Regions from separate parts of the Pseudomonas sp. FG13 genome, predicted to be linked through region 2. Evidence: predicted binding sites of a transcription regulator. Region 2 holds the regulator's gene; the other holds the start of a gene.
What was found. Region 2 encodes sigma-54, which starts transcription at its own class of promoters, with help from an activator protein. Its sites were predicted from a motif close to ANTGGCATNNANNTTGCTNT; they were not measured.
Positions count from the first base shown of each region.

Region 1: ACODTO_RS29260 (circularly permuted type 2 ATP-grasp protein) is a predicted target of sigma-54. The motif match lies at 3,258-3,277, and genes of this name have one in related genera.

Region 1 covers NZ_JBMDKO010000091.1:560-7,308, forward strand. Annotated here, with positions in the region: gene ACODTO_RS29250 (transglutaminase family protein) at 1-672, opposite strand, end outside; gene ACODTO_RS29255 (alpha-E domain-containing protein) at 669-1,619, opposite strand; gene ACODTO_RS29260 (circularly permuted type 2 ATP-grasp protein) at 1,623-3,032, opposite strand; gene ACODTO_RS29265 (amino acid synthesis family protein) at 3,641-4,231, shown strand; gene ACODTO_RS29270 (alpha/beta fold hydrolase) at 4,277-5,110, shown strand; gene ACODTO_RS29275 (aldehyde dehydrogenase) at 5,107-6,588, shown strand; gene ACODTO_RS29280 (flavin reductase family protein) at 6,601-6,749, shown strand, end outside.
Region 2 covers NZ_JBMDKO010000002.1:78,385-86,582, forward strand. Annotated here, with positions in the region: gene ACODTO_RS02850 (FagA protein) at 1-278, shown strand, start outside; gene ACODTO_RS02855 (class II fumarate hydratase) at 271-1,647, shown strand; gene ACODTO_RS02860 (DUF2753 family protein) at 1,675-2,115, shown strand; gene ACODTO_RS02865 (superoxide dismutase) at 2,118-2,729, shown strand; gene ACODTO_RS02870 (ZIP family metal transporter) at 2,759-3,649, shown strand; gene ACODTO_RS02875 (HPr family phosphocarrier protein) at 3,806-4,081, opposite strand; gene rapZ (RNase adapter RapZ) at 4,097-4,954, opposite strand; gene ptsN (PTS IIA-like nitrogen regulatory protein PtsN) at 4,957-5,421, opposite strand; gene hpf (ribosome hibernation-promoting factor, HPF/YfiA family) at 5,434-5,742, opposite strand; gene ACODTO_RS02895 (RNA polymerase factor sigma-54) at 5,819-7,315, opposite strand; gene lptB (LPS export ABC transporter ATP-binding protein) at 7,532-8,198, opposite strand, start outside.

The sequences.
Region 1 (6,749 bases), on a different contig from region 2:
CAGGTGTCGGTCGGGACGGGTCAGGCGGTTGGTCACGTCGAAGCTGTACCACCCGTTGTCCAGCCAGGCTTCGGCCCAGGCATGGCTCGCCAGATGCGTTTCATCTTCGGTGTACAAATAACCGGAGACATAGCGCGCCGGAATACCGAGGCTGCGCGCGCAGGCCAGGAAGGCATGGGTATGATCCTGGCAGACGCCCGCACCGCCGGCAAACGCCTCGGCGGCTGTGCTGCTGACAGCGGTCGTGCCCGGGCTATAGGGCATGCGCGCCGCGAGGCCCTCCATCAGATCGACCAGTGCAGCCCGATCGCGCCGCCCCGCACATTGCTCCATGGCAAAGGCGCTGAGCGCGTCATCCGCCTGGGTCAGACGGCTCGTGCGCAGGAACGGCAGCGGCGACTGCGAGTCCGGCTCCATCTCCACCGCCTGATGGATTTCCACTTCGCCATAAGCGGTCAGTACCAAGGCGCCATGGGGCTCGTCCATGGTCATCACGTGCAGGATGTTACCGTAGGGGTCGAGCTGGCTGCGCACCAGACGAGGTAACTCCAGATGCCATTGCAGGACGCGCTGGCGCTGGCTGTCCCTCGGAGTCAAACGCAGGAACTGGATGCTGGTGCAGACTTCATCGGCATAGCGGTAGGTGGTGTCGTGGCGTATGGACAGTTTCATACGACCTCCAGATAGGACTCGTGAACGGTCTGGCCCAGATGACGGATCTGGTCGATGAGGTCGGTCAGCCAAAGGTGCAGGCCCGATGCCAGGATCTCGTCGATCCCGGAATAACGCAGGCGCGCATTCAGCTCCGCGGCCAGGCGCTGGGCCGGACGGCCGTTGTGGCCTGGCAGGCTGGCGAGGATCTGATCGAGCTCCTCGATGCAGGCATGCAACGAACGCGGGACGTCGGCACGCAGCAGCAACATCTCCGAAACCTGCTCGGCATTCGGCGCATTACGGTAGATCTCGTTGAACGCCTCGAACGACGACAGCGCCCGTAGCAAAGCACTCCACTGGTAGTAGCCGCGCGCCGAATTGTCGCTGACCTCTTCCGACTCTTCGCCAAACATTTCGTAGCGTGCATCCAACAGGCGCAAGGTGTTGTCCGCCCGCTCGATGAACGTCCCCAGGCGAATGAAACAGTAGGCATCGTTGCGCATGATGGTGCCCGACGTCGCCCCGCGAAACAGATGCGAACGCTCCTTGACCCATTCGCAAAAATGACTGATGCCGTAGCGGCCCAGGCCATTGCTGGCGATGTTGCGCATCTCCAGCCAGGTGGCGTTGATGTTTTCCCACATGTCGGCGGTGATGCGCCCACGCACCGCATGGGCATTGGTCCGCGCCGCCCGCAGGCAGCTGTAGATGCTGCCGGGGTTGGTGTCATCCAGGGCGAAGAAATGCAGCATGTGTTCGCTGTTGAGCTCGCCATAACGGGTGTTGTAGTCGTCCAGCGTACCGGCCGCCAGCAGCGACATCGCCAGCTCGGCATGGCCGTCGCTGCGCCCGGCCTGGGGCATCAGCGACAGCGAGTAACTGACTTCGAGCATGCGCGCCAGGTTCTCGGCGCGCTCCAGGTAGCGGGACATCCAGTAGAGGTCCGAAGCGGTTCTTGAAAGCATGTCTTAATCCTCCACTACCCAAGTGTCCTTGGTACCACCGCCCTGGGACGAATTCACCACCAGCGAGCCTTCGCGAAGCGCCACGCGGGTCAGGCCACCCGGCACGAGGCGGGTCTCCTTGCCCGAGAGCACAAACGGCCGCAGGTCGATATGACGCGGCGCGATGCCACTTTCGACAAAGGTCGGGCAAGTGGACAGGCTCAGGGTCGGTTGAGCGATGTAGGCCTCGGGACGGGCCTTGAGTCGTGCACGGAAGTCTTCGATTTCCGCCGCGGTGGCCGCCGGCCCCACCAGCATGCCGTAGCCGCCGGAGCCCTGGGTTTCCTTGACCACCAGATCGGGCAGGTTCGCCAGCACATGGGACAGTTCCTGAGGCTTGCGGCATTGCCAGGTAGGGACATTCTTCAGGATCGGTTCTTCGGTGAGGTAGAAACGAATCATCTCATCGACGTAGGGGTAGATCGACTTGTCATCGGCGACGCCGGTACCGACCGCGTTCGCCAGCACCACATTGCCCGCACGGTAGACGGCGATCAGGCCTGGCACACCCAACATCGAATCGGGATTGAACGACAGCGGATCGAGATAGGCATCGTCGAGACGCCGGTAGATCACATCCACCTGCTGGGGACCAGCGGTCGTGCGCATGTAGACATGGTCGTCGCGCACGAACAGATCGGCGCCCTCCACCAGTTCCACACCCATTTCCCGAGCCAGGAACGCATGTTCGAAGTAGGCACTGTTGAAGCGACCGGGGGTCAGGACCACCGCGGTGGGGTTATCCAGCGGACTCGAGCTCTTGAGGGTGTCGAGCAGCAGGTTCGGGTAATGATCGATGGGCGCTACACGCTGGGCAGCGAAGAGTTCGGGGAACAGGCGCATCATCATCTTGCGGTCTTCGAGCATGTAGCTGACACCGCTGGGGGTGCGCAGATTGTCCTCCAGCACGTAGTAACTGCCGTCACCGTCACGAACCAGGTCGACGCCGGCAATATGGGCGTAAATGCCCCGGTGCAGGTTCAGGCCCTGCATCGCAATCTGGTAACCCTCGTTGGCCAGCACCTGCTCGGCGGGAATGATGCCTTCCTTGAGGATGCGCTGTTGGTGATAGATGTCGTCCAGGAACATGTTCAGCGCCTGGACCCGCTGTATGCAGCCCTGCTCGACCTTTTGCCATTCACTGGCCTTGATGCTGCGGGGAATGATGTCGAAGGGTATCAACCGCTCGGTGCCCTGCTCGTCCCCGTACAGGGTGAAGGTGATCCCCGCTCGATGGAACAGCAGGTCGGCTTCGCGTCGGCGCTGATCGAGCAGTTCGCCCGGCGTGTCCGCCAGCCAACGTGCGAAGGCTTGGTAATGCGGGCGGCAGTCACCCTTGGCATCATACATTTCATCAAAAAAAGCTCGGGGCATAGCCAACTCCCAGCCGCGTTCTACACGGCATTTCTTATTACTTCGTCATTCCAATGGTCCGGCCTTGCCTTGCGTTAATGAGCCCTGTTTTCTCTGAGCACCTCGATAGACATCCGTCTCTGCTGTGGCCTTTGCGTCTGGATGACGTGCGTCGCCGGTTAGATCCGCGCCATGAATGTCTCCGCTTGATAAAGCCGTCGGTGCGATGGCCTCCCCCCAGGAACCATAGCAAAGGCTGTGCCTACGCACGGTATATACGCATACAACTGGAAAAACCGGCGTAAACGTACGCTAAAGCGAAATTTATTTTCGTTCTGGCGACTGAAAAGCCGCTCAAGGGCTGAAACGATTATTTCGGCTTGCGGCAGCGCGTAGCGGAACGAGTCGAATCGGTGCAACGAATCACGTAACTGTCATCAGCTGCCCTGAAATGGGGAAATTTGTACTCACTGGCGGTACCGGAGCCTGGCCTCGCTACAAAAAACAGCCTCAAAGGCTGGCCTTCTGTCGTCTCCTCGCGAACAAACTCAACGGAGGTACTTGCGCCAGCAGTATTATGGTATACCATCATACGCACAGACACCTTTTACCCGTCTACGGAGCAGCTCATGAGTTTCGAAATTCGCAAGATCGTCAGCTATGTCGAAGAAACCTTTATCGAAGGTGGCAAGGTCACTGATAAGCCGGTGACCATGGTCGGGCTGGCGGTGGTCATGAAAAACCCTTGGCTGGGCCGTGGTTTCGTCGAAGACCTGAAGCCGGAAATCCGCGCCAACTGTTCCGACCTTGGTGCACTGATGGTCGAGCGCCTGGTGGGCATCATCGGCGGCGCCGAGAAAATCGAAGCCTACGGCAAGGCCGCCGTCGTCGGCGCCGACGGTGAAATCGAGCATGCTTCCGCCGTGATCCATACCTTGCGCTTCGGCAACCACTACCGCGAAGCGGTCAAGGCCAAGAGCTACCTGAGCTTCACCAACAAGCGCGGCGGCCCTGGCACCTCGATCCAGATCCCAATGATGCACAAGGACGACGAAGGCCTGCGCTCGCACTACATCACCCTGGAAATGCAAATCGAAGATGCACCGCGCGCCGACGAAATCGTCGTGGTGCTGGGTTGCGCCGATGGCGGTCGCCTGCATCCACGCATCGGCAACCGCTACATCGATCTGGAAGAACTGGCTGCCGAAAAGGCGCAGTGATCCAGCCCGGCCCCCACAACAAGAAAAGGTATGCAGGAGCGCTCCATGATTCGGCCCACCGCTGAACTCACCCCGGCAGGCACCAGTTACCTGGCGACCGGCCAAGGCCAGCCCGTGGTCTTGATCCACGGCGTCGGCCTGAACAAAGAAATGTGGGGTGGCCAGGTCGTTGGCCTGGCCTCGAAGTACCGCGTGATTGCCTATGACATGCTTGGCCATGGCGCCAGCCCGCGTCCCGCCAGTGGCACCGGCCTGCTCGGCTACGCCGACCAGTTGCTGGAACTGCTCGACCACCTGCAACTGCCCCAGGCCACGGTGATCGGCTTCTCCATGGGCGGGTTGGTGGCACGCGCTTTCGCCCTCCATTACCCGCAACGCCTGCACGGCCTGGTGGTACTCAACAGTGTGTTCAACCGCAGCCCCGAGCAGCGTGCCGGGGTCATCGCCCGTACCGCCCAGGCGGCCGAGCATGGTCCGGATGCCAACGCCGAAGCGGCACTGTCGCGCTGGTTCAGCCGCGAATATCAAGCGGCCAACCCGGCACAGATCGCTGCGCTGCGCCAGACCTTGGCGAAGAACGATCCCCAGGGTTACCTGACCACTTACGAACTGTTCGCCACTCAGGACATGTACCGCGCCGATGACCTGGGCAGCATCCAGGCACCGACGCTGATCGCCACTGGCGAACTGGACCCGGGTTCAACCCCCGAAATGGCCGAACAACTGGCCGCGCGCATTCCCGGTGCGGCCGTTGCCGTACTCGCCGAACAGCGGCATATGATGCCGGTAGAATCGCCACGCCTGGTCAACCAGTTGCTGCTGGAGTTCCTGGACAAGGCGTACTCCCAACAACATCCAATAAAGGGGATCGTCGCATGACGCTCGCACGTTTCCAGATGTGCATCGGCGGTGAATGGGTCGATGCGCTGTCGGGCAAGACCTTCGAAAGCCTGAACCCGGCCCTGGCCCAAGCCTGGGCCGAACTGCCCGATGCTGGCGAAGCCGATGTCGAACGCGCCGTCCAGGCTGCGCAAATGGCGTTCGAAAGCCCTGCCTGGCGTGGCCTGACCGCGACCGCCCGTGGCAAGTTGCTGCGCCGTCTCGGTGACCTGATCGCCGAGAACAAGGAACAACTGGCTCAGTTGGAAAGCCGCGACAATGGCAAGCTGATCCGCGAAACCCGCGGCCAGGTCGGCTATCTGCCAGAGTTTTTCCACTACACCGCGGGCCTGGCCGACAAACTCGAAGGCGGCACCCTGCCCCTCGACAAGCCGGACATGTTTGCCTACACCGTGCATGAAGCCATGGGCGTGGTGGCGGCAATCATTCCTTGGAACAGCCCCCTGTACCTGACCGCGATCAAGCTTGCCCCTGCACTGGCGGCCGGCAACACCATCGTGATCAAGCCGTCCGAGCACGCCTCGGCGACCATCCTGGAGCTGGCGCGCCTGGCGCTGGAGGCCGGCTTTCCAGCAGGCGTGGTCAACGTCGTGACCGGTTACGGTCCCAGCACCGGCGCCGCCCTCACCCGCCATCCGCTGGTGCGCAAGATCGCCTTCACCGGCGGCGCCGCCACGGCTCGCCATGTGGTGCGCAGCAGCGCGGAAAACTTTGCCAAGCTGTCCCTGGAACTGGGGGGCAAGTCGCCCAACATCATCTTCGCCGACGCTGACCTCGACAGCGCCGTCAACGGTGCGATTGCCGGGATCTACGCGGCGTCGGGCCAGAGCTGCGTGTCCGGCTCGCGGTTGTTGGTGCAGGACGACATCTACGACGAATTCGTTTCGCGCCTGGAAGAGCGCGCCAAGCGCATCCGCATCGGCAGCCCGCAAGACGACAGCAGCGAAATGGGCCCTATGGCCACCGCCCAGCAACTGGCGGTGGTTGAAGGCCTGGTGGCCGATGCCATTGCCGAGGGTGCGCGGCTGCGCCTCGGTGGCAAGCGTCCGCAGAACCTGGGCGAAGGCTGGTTCTATGAACCGACCCTGTTCGAATGCGACCGCAATTCGATGAAGATCATGCAGGAAGAAGTCTTCGGCCCGGTGGCCTCGGTGATTCGTTTCAAGGACGAAGCCGAAGCCCTGGCCATCGCCAACGACTCGCAGTTCGGCCTCGCCGCCGGTATCTGGACCCGCGACCTCGGCCGCGCTCATCGCCTGGCCCGGGACGTGCGTTCGGGCATCATCTGGGTCAACACCTACCGTGCCGTCTCGGCCATGGCGCCCATCGGGGGCTTCAAGAACAGCGGCTACGGACGTGAAAGCGGCATCGATTCGGTGCTGGCCTATACCGAACTGAAAACGGTGTGGATCAACCTTTCTCAGGCACCGATGCCTGACCCCTTCGTGATGCGCTAGGAGACTGCCGCCATGATCGAACCCGGCATTTACAAAGAAGTCATGGGCTCGTTCCCCTCCGGCGTCACGGTGGTCACCACCCTGGACCCTGAAGGGAACATCGTCGGCATCACCGCCAGTGCGTTCAGCGCACTGTCGATCGACCCGGCGCTGGTCCTGTT
Region 2 (8,198 bases):
GCCGCTATCTGGCCCGCTGCACCGCGACTTCGCCGTGGATGATTTGCGAAACGGCCTTTCGCCTGTTGCTCGACACCGCCTCGGACGTCGCGCTGCCCTGGCATTGGCGCACGCTCTGCCTCGACCAGGCCTGGCGCCCATTGCGTGACCTCGAACGCCAATCACTGTGTCGCTGCCGCCTCACACGCTGGCAGCGCCATGCCTGGGCGCTGGCGACCTGCGTCCTGGAACCCTCGATTTGTCTCAATGAACCGGTACAAGGATTTCCCGATGAGTAACACCCGTATCGAACGCGACAGCATGGGCGAGCTTCACGTCCCGGTAGATGCCCTTTATGGCGCCCAGACCCAGCGTGCCGTGGAGAACTTTCCCATCAGTGGCCAACGCATGCCGACGCAGTTCATCCGTGCGCTGATCCTGGCCAAGGCAGCCGCGGCCCAGGCCAACGTGGAGCTGGAACAGATCAGCGTGGCCCAAGGCAAAGCCATCGTCGATGCGGCCCAGGGGCTGCTCGAAGGGCAGTTCATGGATCATTTCCCGGTGGATATTTTCCAGACCGGCTCTGGCACCAGCTCCAACATGAACGCCAACGAAGTGATCGCCACCCTCGCCAGCCGCTTGCTGGGGGAGACGATCAACCCGAACGACCACGTCAACTGCGGCCAGAGCAGCAATGACATCATTCCTACCTGCATTCACGTCAGTGCCGCGCTGGCCCTGCATGAACAGCTGCTGCCGGCGTTGAGGCACCTGGTGCAGGTGATCGAGCACAAGGCCGTGGAGGTTCATCCGTTCATCAAGACCGGTCGTACCCACTTGATGGATGCCATGCCGGTCCGTATGAGCCAGGTGCTCGAGGGGTGGGCGCAGCAGTTGAAAGCCAACCTCGATCATTTGCAGGACTTGCTGCCAAGCCTGCAATCCCTGGCCCAGGGCGGTACGGCAGTCGGCACCGGGGTCAATGCGCACCCGCGATTCGCCGAGCTGTTCAGTCAGCAACTGACCCGGCTGACCCATGTGCAGTTCACCCCAGGCAAGAACCTGTTCGCGCTGATCGGTTCCCAGGACACCGCTGTGGCGGTTTCCGGGCAGCTCAAGACCACCGCGGTGTCGTTGATGAAAATCGCCAACGACCTGCGCTGGATGAATTCCGGACCGCTGGCCGGCCTGGGCGAGATCGAGCTTGAGGGCTTGCAGCCAGGCTCCTCGATCATGCCCGGCAAGGTCAACCCGGTGATTCCCGAGGCCACCGCGATGGTCGCGACCCAGGTGATCGGCAATGACACGGTGATCACCGTGGCCGGTCAATCGGGCAATTTCGAATTGAACGTGATGCTGCCGATCATCGCCCAGAACCTGCTGAGCAGCATTGCCTTGATGTCCAGTGTCAGCCGGCTGCTGGCGGACAAGGCCATCGCCACGTTCAAGGTCAACGAGGCCGGGCTCAAGCAGGCGCTGTCACGCAACCCGATCCTGGTTACTGCATTGAACCCGATCATCGGTTACCAGAAAGCCGCTGAAATCGCCAAGAAGGCCTATCAGCAAGGCCGTCCAGTCATCGATGTCGCCTTGGAACACACCGACCTGTCGCGCAGCGAACTGGAGGTCCTGCTGGATCCCGAGAAGCTCACCGCCGGTGGGGTGTAGTGCCGACACCTGCGTGGAGGATTCATCATGGAGCACTGGAAACGCACGACCGAAAGGGCCAATCGTCATTTCATCCTGGGCGAGCTGGTGGACGCCCGCGAGGCCTACCTGCAAGCCCTGGCCCTGGCACAGGTGTTGTTCGAACGCTGGGCTGATGCCGATGAAGCCGTGGCTGCCTGCGTTGTGTCCCATCACAACCTGGCGGATCTGCACCTGCGGCTGAACCAGCCGGAGGAAAGCGCCGAATACCTGTGCGCCATCCACCAACGGCTGCTGCAGACCCTGCAGGACGAGCGCATGCCTTCGGCCTTGCGTGCCGCCGCGATGCGCCAGAGCCACAAGACCTATGTCGAACTGCTGGGTTTCATCAGTGAACACGGCGAGTACCCACGCACCCAACGGCTGCTCCGCAGCAACGACACGTCATGCCTGCACCGCGATATCCCCCTTCATCATGGAGTTCATTGAAAATGGCTTTTACCTTGCCCGCGCTGCCCTACGCCTACGCTGCCCTGGAACCGCATATCGATGCGCAAACCATGGAAATCCATTACACAAAACACCATCAGACCTATATCAATAACCTCAACGCGGCCGTGGAGGGCACCGAGTACGCCCAATGGCCCATCGAAAAGCTGGTGGCCAGCGTGGAGCAATTGCCACAGGACTTGCGGGCCGCGGTGATCAACCAGGGAGGCGGCCATGCCAATCATTCCTTGTTCTGGGACGTGATGTCCCCTGAGGGGGGAGGGCAGCCTGATGGTGCGCTTGCCGCGGCGATCGAGGCGCAACTGGGCGGCCTGGAGCGGTTCAAGGAAGCGTTCACCAAGGCGGCGTTGAGCCGTTTCGGCAGCGGCTGGGCCTGGTTGAGCGTAACCCCGCAAAAGCGGCTGGTGGTGGAGAGCAGCGCTAACCAGGACAGCCCGCTGATGGCCGGTCATACACCCATCCTCGGTCTGGATGTGTGGGAACACGCCTATTACCTGCGGTACCAGAACCGCCGGCCGGAATACATCAACGCGTTTTACAACGTGGTCAACTGGCCTGCAGTCGCCCGGCGTTACCAGGCTGCGCTTGCCTGAGCTGTTCATCAAACAATCCAAGGCTGACTATGGACACTGAAACTCTGGCGCCGAGGAGCGGGCGGATGTTCCGCTACGCCTTGGGGTCGCTATTACTGTTGGCCGGGATGACATTGCTGGCGGCCGAAGGCCTGGCGTGGCTGGGCCTTGAGCCAAGACTGCTGCGTGCATTGCAAGGCGGTGGGCTTTGCGCCTTGGGAACGGCTTTGGGGGCTGTACCGGTGCTGGTCATCCGGCGAATGCCTCAGGCCGTGAGCGATTCGCTGCTGGGTTTCGGCGCGGGAGTGATGCTGGCCGCTACGGCGTTTTCGCTGATCGTGCCGGGTATCGCTGCGGCCGAGCAATTGGGACTTACGCCCTGGCTGGCCAGCGGCCTGGTCAGTTTCGGCATCTTGGCCGGTGCATTTGGCTTGTACCTGGTGGAGCGAAAGGTGTCCGCCCGTCCTGAACAGCTGGTTGGTGCACCCGGGCATCCGGTCATTGCGCCGCGGATCTGGTTGTTCGTGTTTGCCATCGTGGCCCACAACGTTCCGGAAGGAATGGCCGTCGGCGTGTCGGCGGGCGGTGGCATGCCCGATGCCGACAGCCTGGCGATGGGCATCGCCTTGCAGGATGTACCTGAGGGGCTGGTCATTGCTCTGGTACTGGCCGCGGCCGGAATGTCCAGGTTCAAGGCATTCCTGATCGGCGCGGCCTCGGGACTGGTGGAACCCCTGTTCGCGCTATTGTGCGCATGGCTGGTGAGCCTGGCCGGGATGTTGCTGCCGCTGGGCCTGGCACTGGCGGCCGGGGCCATGTTGCTGGTGGTGACCCACGAGGTCATTCCCGAAGCCCGCCGCAACGGTCACGAGAAGCTGGCGAGCCTGGGATTGCTGATGGGGTTCTGTCTGATGATGGTGATGGATACCGCGCTGGCGTGACAGGGAGAATCTGTGATCTATTTGTGGCGAGGGGATTTATCCCCGCTGGGCTGCGAAGCAGCCCCAAAAAGAGCTTAGTCGACCTGATGCTCGGCGGTGACAGATATCAGGGCTGCTTCGCAGCCCAGCGGGGATAAATCCCCTCGCCACAGGGGGTTATTCGCCTTCGTCGAAGTAGCGGTTAATCAGGTCCACCAGGGCGTCCATTGCCTCCTGCGCTTGTTCACCTTGGGTTTCCAGATAGATCGTGGTGCCCTTGCCCGCTGCAAGCATCATCATGGCCATGATGCTTTTGCCGTCGATCGTGGATTCAGGCGTCCGACCGACGCGGATGGTCGTTTCCTTGAACTGGCCAGCCACGCCGACAAACTTGGCTGAAGCCCGGGCGTGCAAGCCCAGCTTGTTGATGATTTCAATTTCCTGAGCAGGCATCGCGATGTGAATCCTTTAGCTGAGGTCGCGGTGGCGAACCTGGACGTTCTTCAGGGATTGTTGCAGGAGCTGGCCCAGGCGTTCAGTCAGGTAGACGGAGCGGTGATGACCGCCGGTACAGCCGATGGCAATCGTGACATAGGCTCGGTTGCTTGCGGCAAACCGGGGCAGCCATTTAAGCAGGTAGCCGGAGATGTCCTGGAACATTTCCTCGACATCCGGTTGGGCCGCCAGGTAGTCGATCACCGGTTGGTCGAGCCCGGATTGCTCGCGCAGCTCCGGTTTCCAATAAGGGTTGGGCAGGCAACGCACATCGAACACCAGATCGGCGTCTACCGGCATGCCACGCTTGAAACCGAACGACTCCACCAGGAACGCCGTGCCTGGCTCCGGCTGGTTCAGTAGGCGCAACTTGATGGTGTCGCGTAACTGATACAGGTTCAGGTTCGTGGTGTCGACCTTCAGGTCCGCCAGGTCGGCGATCGGTCCAAGCAACTGGCTTTCGTCTTCAATGGCTTCGGCCAGCGAGCGGTTGGCATTGCTCAGCGGATGGCGTCGCCGGGTCTCGGAAAAGCGCTTGAGCAGGGTTTCGTCATCGGCATCCAGGTACAGCACATCGCACTGGATATGCCGGTTGCGCACTTCCTCGAGCAGTTCGGGGAAACGCGACAGGTGGCTCGGCAGGTTGCGTGCGTCGACGGAAACCGCCACCAGCGGTTGCGCCAGCTCGGTGTGGATCAGCGCCCGTTCGGCCAGCTCCGGCAGCAGGCCGGCTGGAAGGTTGTCGATGCAATAGTAGCCGCTGTCCTCAAGCACGTTGAGCGCCGTGCTTTTACCGGAGCCGGAGCGACCGCTGACGATGATCAGGCGCATGATTAATGACCGTTCTGCTCGTCCAGGACTACCTGATACAAGGCTTGGTTGCTCGGTGCGCTACGCAGTTTTTCGCGCACTTCCTTGCGGTCCAGCATGCTGGCGATCTGGCGCAGCAGCTCAAGATGCGCATCGGTCGCCGCTTCCGGAACCAGCAATACGAACAGCAGGTCGACCGGTGCGCCGTCGATGGCGTCGAAATCAATGGCGGCTTCAAGGTGCAGCAGTGCGCTGATGGGCGTGATGCATCCCTTGAGGCGGCAGTGGGGAATGGCGATGCCGTTGCCAAAACCGGTGGAACCGAGTTTTTCACGGGCAACCAGGGCCTCGAAGACGTCCTGCATTTCCAGATCCGGCACTTCGCGGTGGATCAGGTTGGCAATTTGTTCGAGGGCTTTCTTTTTACTGCCGCCCGGCGCGTTCACCATGGAACGGCCGGGGGTCAGGATGGTTTCTAGTCGGATCATGGATTGGGGGGATTAACGACCGGTAGCGCCCTGGAGGAGGCTTTGGGTCTTTTCCTTATGCTTTTTGAGTTGGCGATCCAGCTTGTCGGTCAGCAGGTCAATCGCGGCATACATGTCTGTGTGCTCCGCATTGGCAACCACCTCTCCGCCGGGAATATGCAACGTGGCTTCGATTTTCTGCAGCAGCTTCTCGACGTTCATCGTGACCTGCACATTGGTGATCTTGTCGAAATGCCTTTCCAATCGGTCGAGTTTTTCGCCGATGTAGGTACGCAGGGGTTCGGTCACTTCCAGTTGGTGTCCACTGATGTTGACTTGCATACAGCTTCTCCTTCGTTGCCAGTGCATAAAGCGGCAGGCAGAAATGCCTGCCACTGGAACGCTGTGGCGTGGCCTGTTACATCAACCGCTTGCGTTCGCTCGAAGGCGCGATCCCGAGGGATTCGCGATACTTGGCGACGGTACGGCGGGCCACCTGAATGCCTTGTGCCTCCAGTAAACCAGCGATCTTGCTGTCACTCAACGGCTTTTTCTGATTTTCCGCAGCCACCAGTTTCTTGATGATCGCGCGGATGGCTGTGGACGAGCATTCGCCGCCTTCGGAGGTGCTGACGTGGCTTGAGAAAAAATATTTCAATTCGTAGATACCCCGTGGGGTATGCATGAATTTCTGCGTGGTCACCCGGGAAATTGTCGATTCGTGCATGCCCACCGCCTCGGCGATGTCGTGCAGGACCAACGGCTTCATCGCTTCGTCGCCGTAGTCCAGGAAGCCGCGTTGATGCTCGACGATCTGGGTTGCAACCTTCATCAGGGTTTCGTTGCGGCTCTGCAGGCTCTTGATGAACCAGCGGGCTTCCTGCAACTGGTTGCGCATGAAGGTGTTGTCGGCGCTGGTATCGGCGCGTCTTACAAAGCCAGCGTACTGGGCGTTGACCCGTAGCTTGGGGACCGATTCCTGGTTCAGCTCCACCAGCCAGCGATCGTTGTGCTTGCGCACGATCACATCGGGAACCACGTATTCGGGCTCGGTGGCCTCGATCTGTGAGCCCGGGCGTGGGTTGAGGCTCTGGACCAGTTCGATCACCTGGCGCAGCTCATCTTCCTTGAGCTTCATGCGCCGCATCAGCTGGCTGTAGTCGCGGCCGCCCAGCAGGTCGATATAGTCGGTGACCAGTCGCTTGGCCTCGGCCAGCCACGGCGTCTTGGCGGGCAGCTGGCGCAGTTGCAGCAGCAGGCACTCACCCAGGTTGCGGGCGCCGATGCCGGCCGGTTCGAATTGTTGGATCCGATGCAGGACGGCTTCGATCTCGTCCAGCTCGATGTCCAGCTCCGGATCGAAAGCTTCGAGAATTTCTTCGAGGGTCTCGTCCAGGTAGCCCTGATTGTTGATGCAGTCGATCAGGGTCACGGCGATCAGGCGATCGGTGTCGGACATCGGCGCCAGGTTCAGTTGCCACAGCAGGTGGCTTTGCAGGCTTTCGCCGGCAGAGGTGCGGGTGGTGAAGTCCCACTCGTCATCATCGCTGCTTGGCAGGCTGCTGGCGCTGGTCTGGTAGACGTCCTCCCAGGCCGTGTCCACGGGCAGGTCGTTGGGGATGCGTTCGTTCCACTCGCCATCCTCGAGGTTATCCACCGTCGGGGCGGCTTCCTCCTGGTAGGACGGCTCCTGGATCTCGGTATTGGATTTTTGCTCGACGTTGTCGGCCAGCGGATCAGTGTTGTCGAAGTCGTCGCCTTCTTCCTGGCGTTCGAGCATCGGATTGGATTCCAGGGCCTCCTGGATTTCCTGTTGCAGGTCCAGGGTCGACAATTGGAGCAGGCGGATGGCCTGTTGCAGCTGCGGTGTCATCGTCAGCTGCTGGCCCATTCTCAAGACTAGCGATGGTTTCATGGCAGGGGCTTAACACCTTATTCGCCGGCGCACATGCGCCATCCACTACAAGGGCGCCGAAGCGCCAAACCTTAAGCAAATTATATGCCTGAAACTGAAGTGTTTGCCTAGAGGGAGTACTCAATTAGTTTCCCGATGAGGGGATTCATTGAGCCTCTCCCGAGGCGCTGCCTGGTAAAACCGACGGCGCCGGAACAGTTGCCAGACACTTCGCGCTTACAGGCGGAACTCATGGCCCAGATACACTTCCTTGACCAATTCGTTGGCCAGGATGGTGGCGGAGTCACCTTCGGCGATCAATTGTCCATCATTGACGATGTAGGCGGTCTCGCAGATGTCCAGCGTCTCGCGCACGTTGTGGTCGGTGATCAGCACGCCGATCCCCTTGGCCTTGAGATGGTGGATGATCTGCTTGATGTCGCCCACCGAAATCGGGTCCACGCCGGCGAACGGTTCGTCGAGCAGGATGAATTTCGGTGCGGTGGCCAGGGCGCGGGCAATTTCCACCCGGCGCCGTTCGCCGCCGGACAGGCTCATGCCCAGGTTGTCGCGGATATGGCTGATGTGAAATTCCTGCAGCAGGCTTTCCAGCTCCTGGCGACGACCCGCCTTGTCGAGTTCCTTGCGGGTTTCGAGAATCGCCATGATGTTGTCGGCGACCGACAACTTGCGGAAGATCGACGCTTCTTGTGGCAGATAGCCGATGCCGGCCTTGGCCCGGCCGTGCATTGGCTGATGGCTGACGTCCAGGTCGTCGATCAGGACGCGGCCCTGATCGGCCTGGACCAGGCCGACGATCATGTAGAAACAGGTGGTCTTGCCCGCGCCGTTGGGGCCGAGCAGGCCGACGATCTGCCCGCTGTCGATGGACAGGCTGACATCT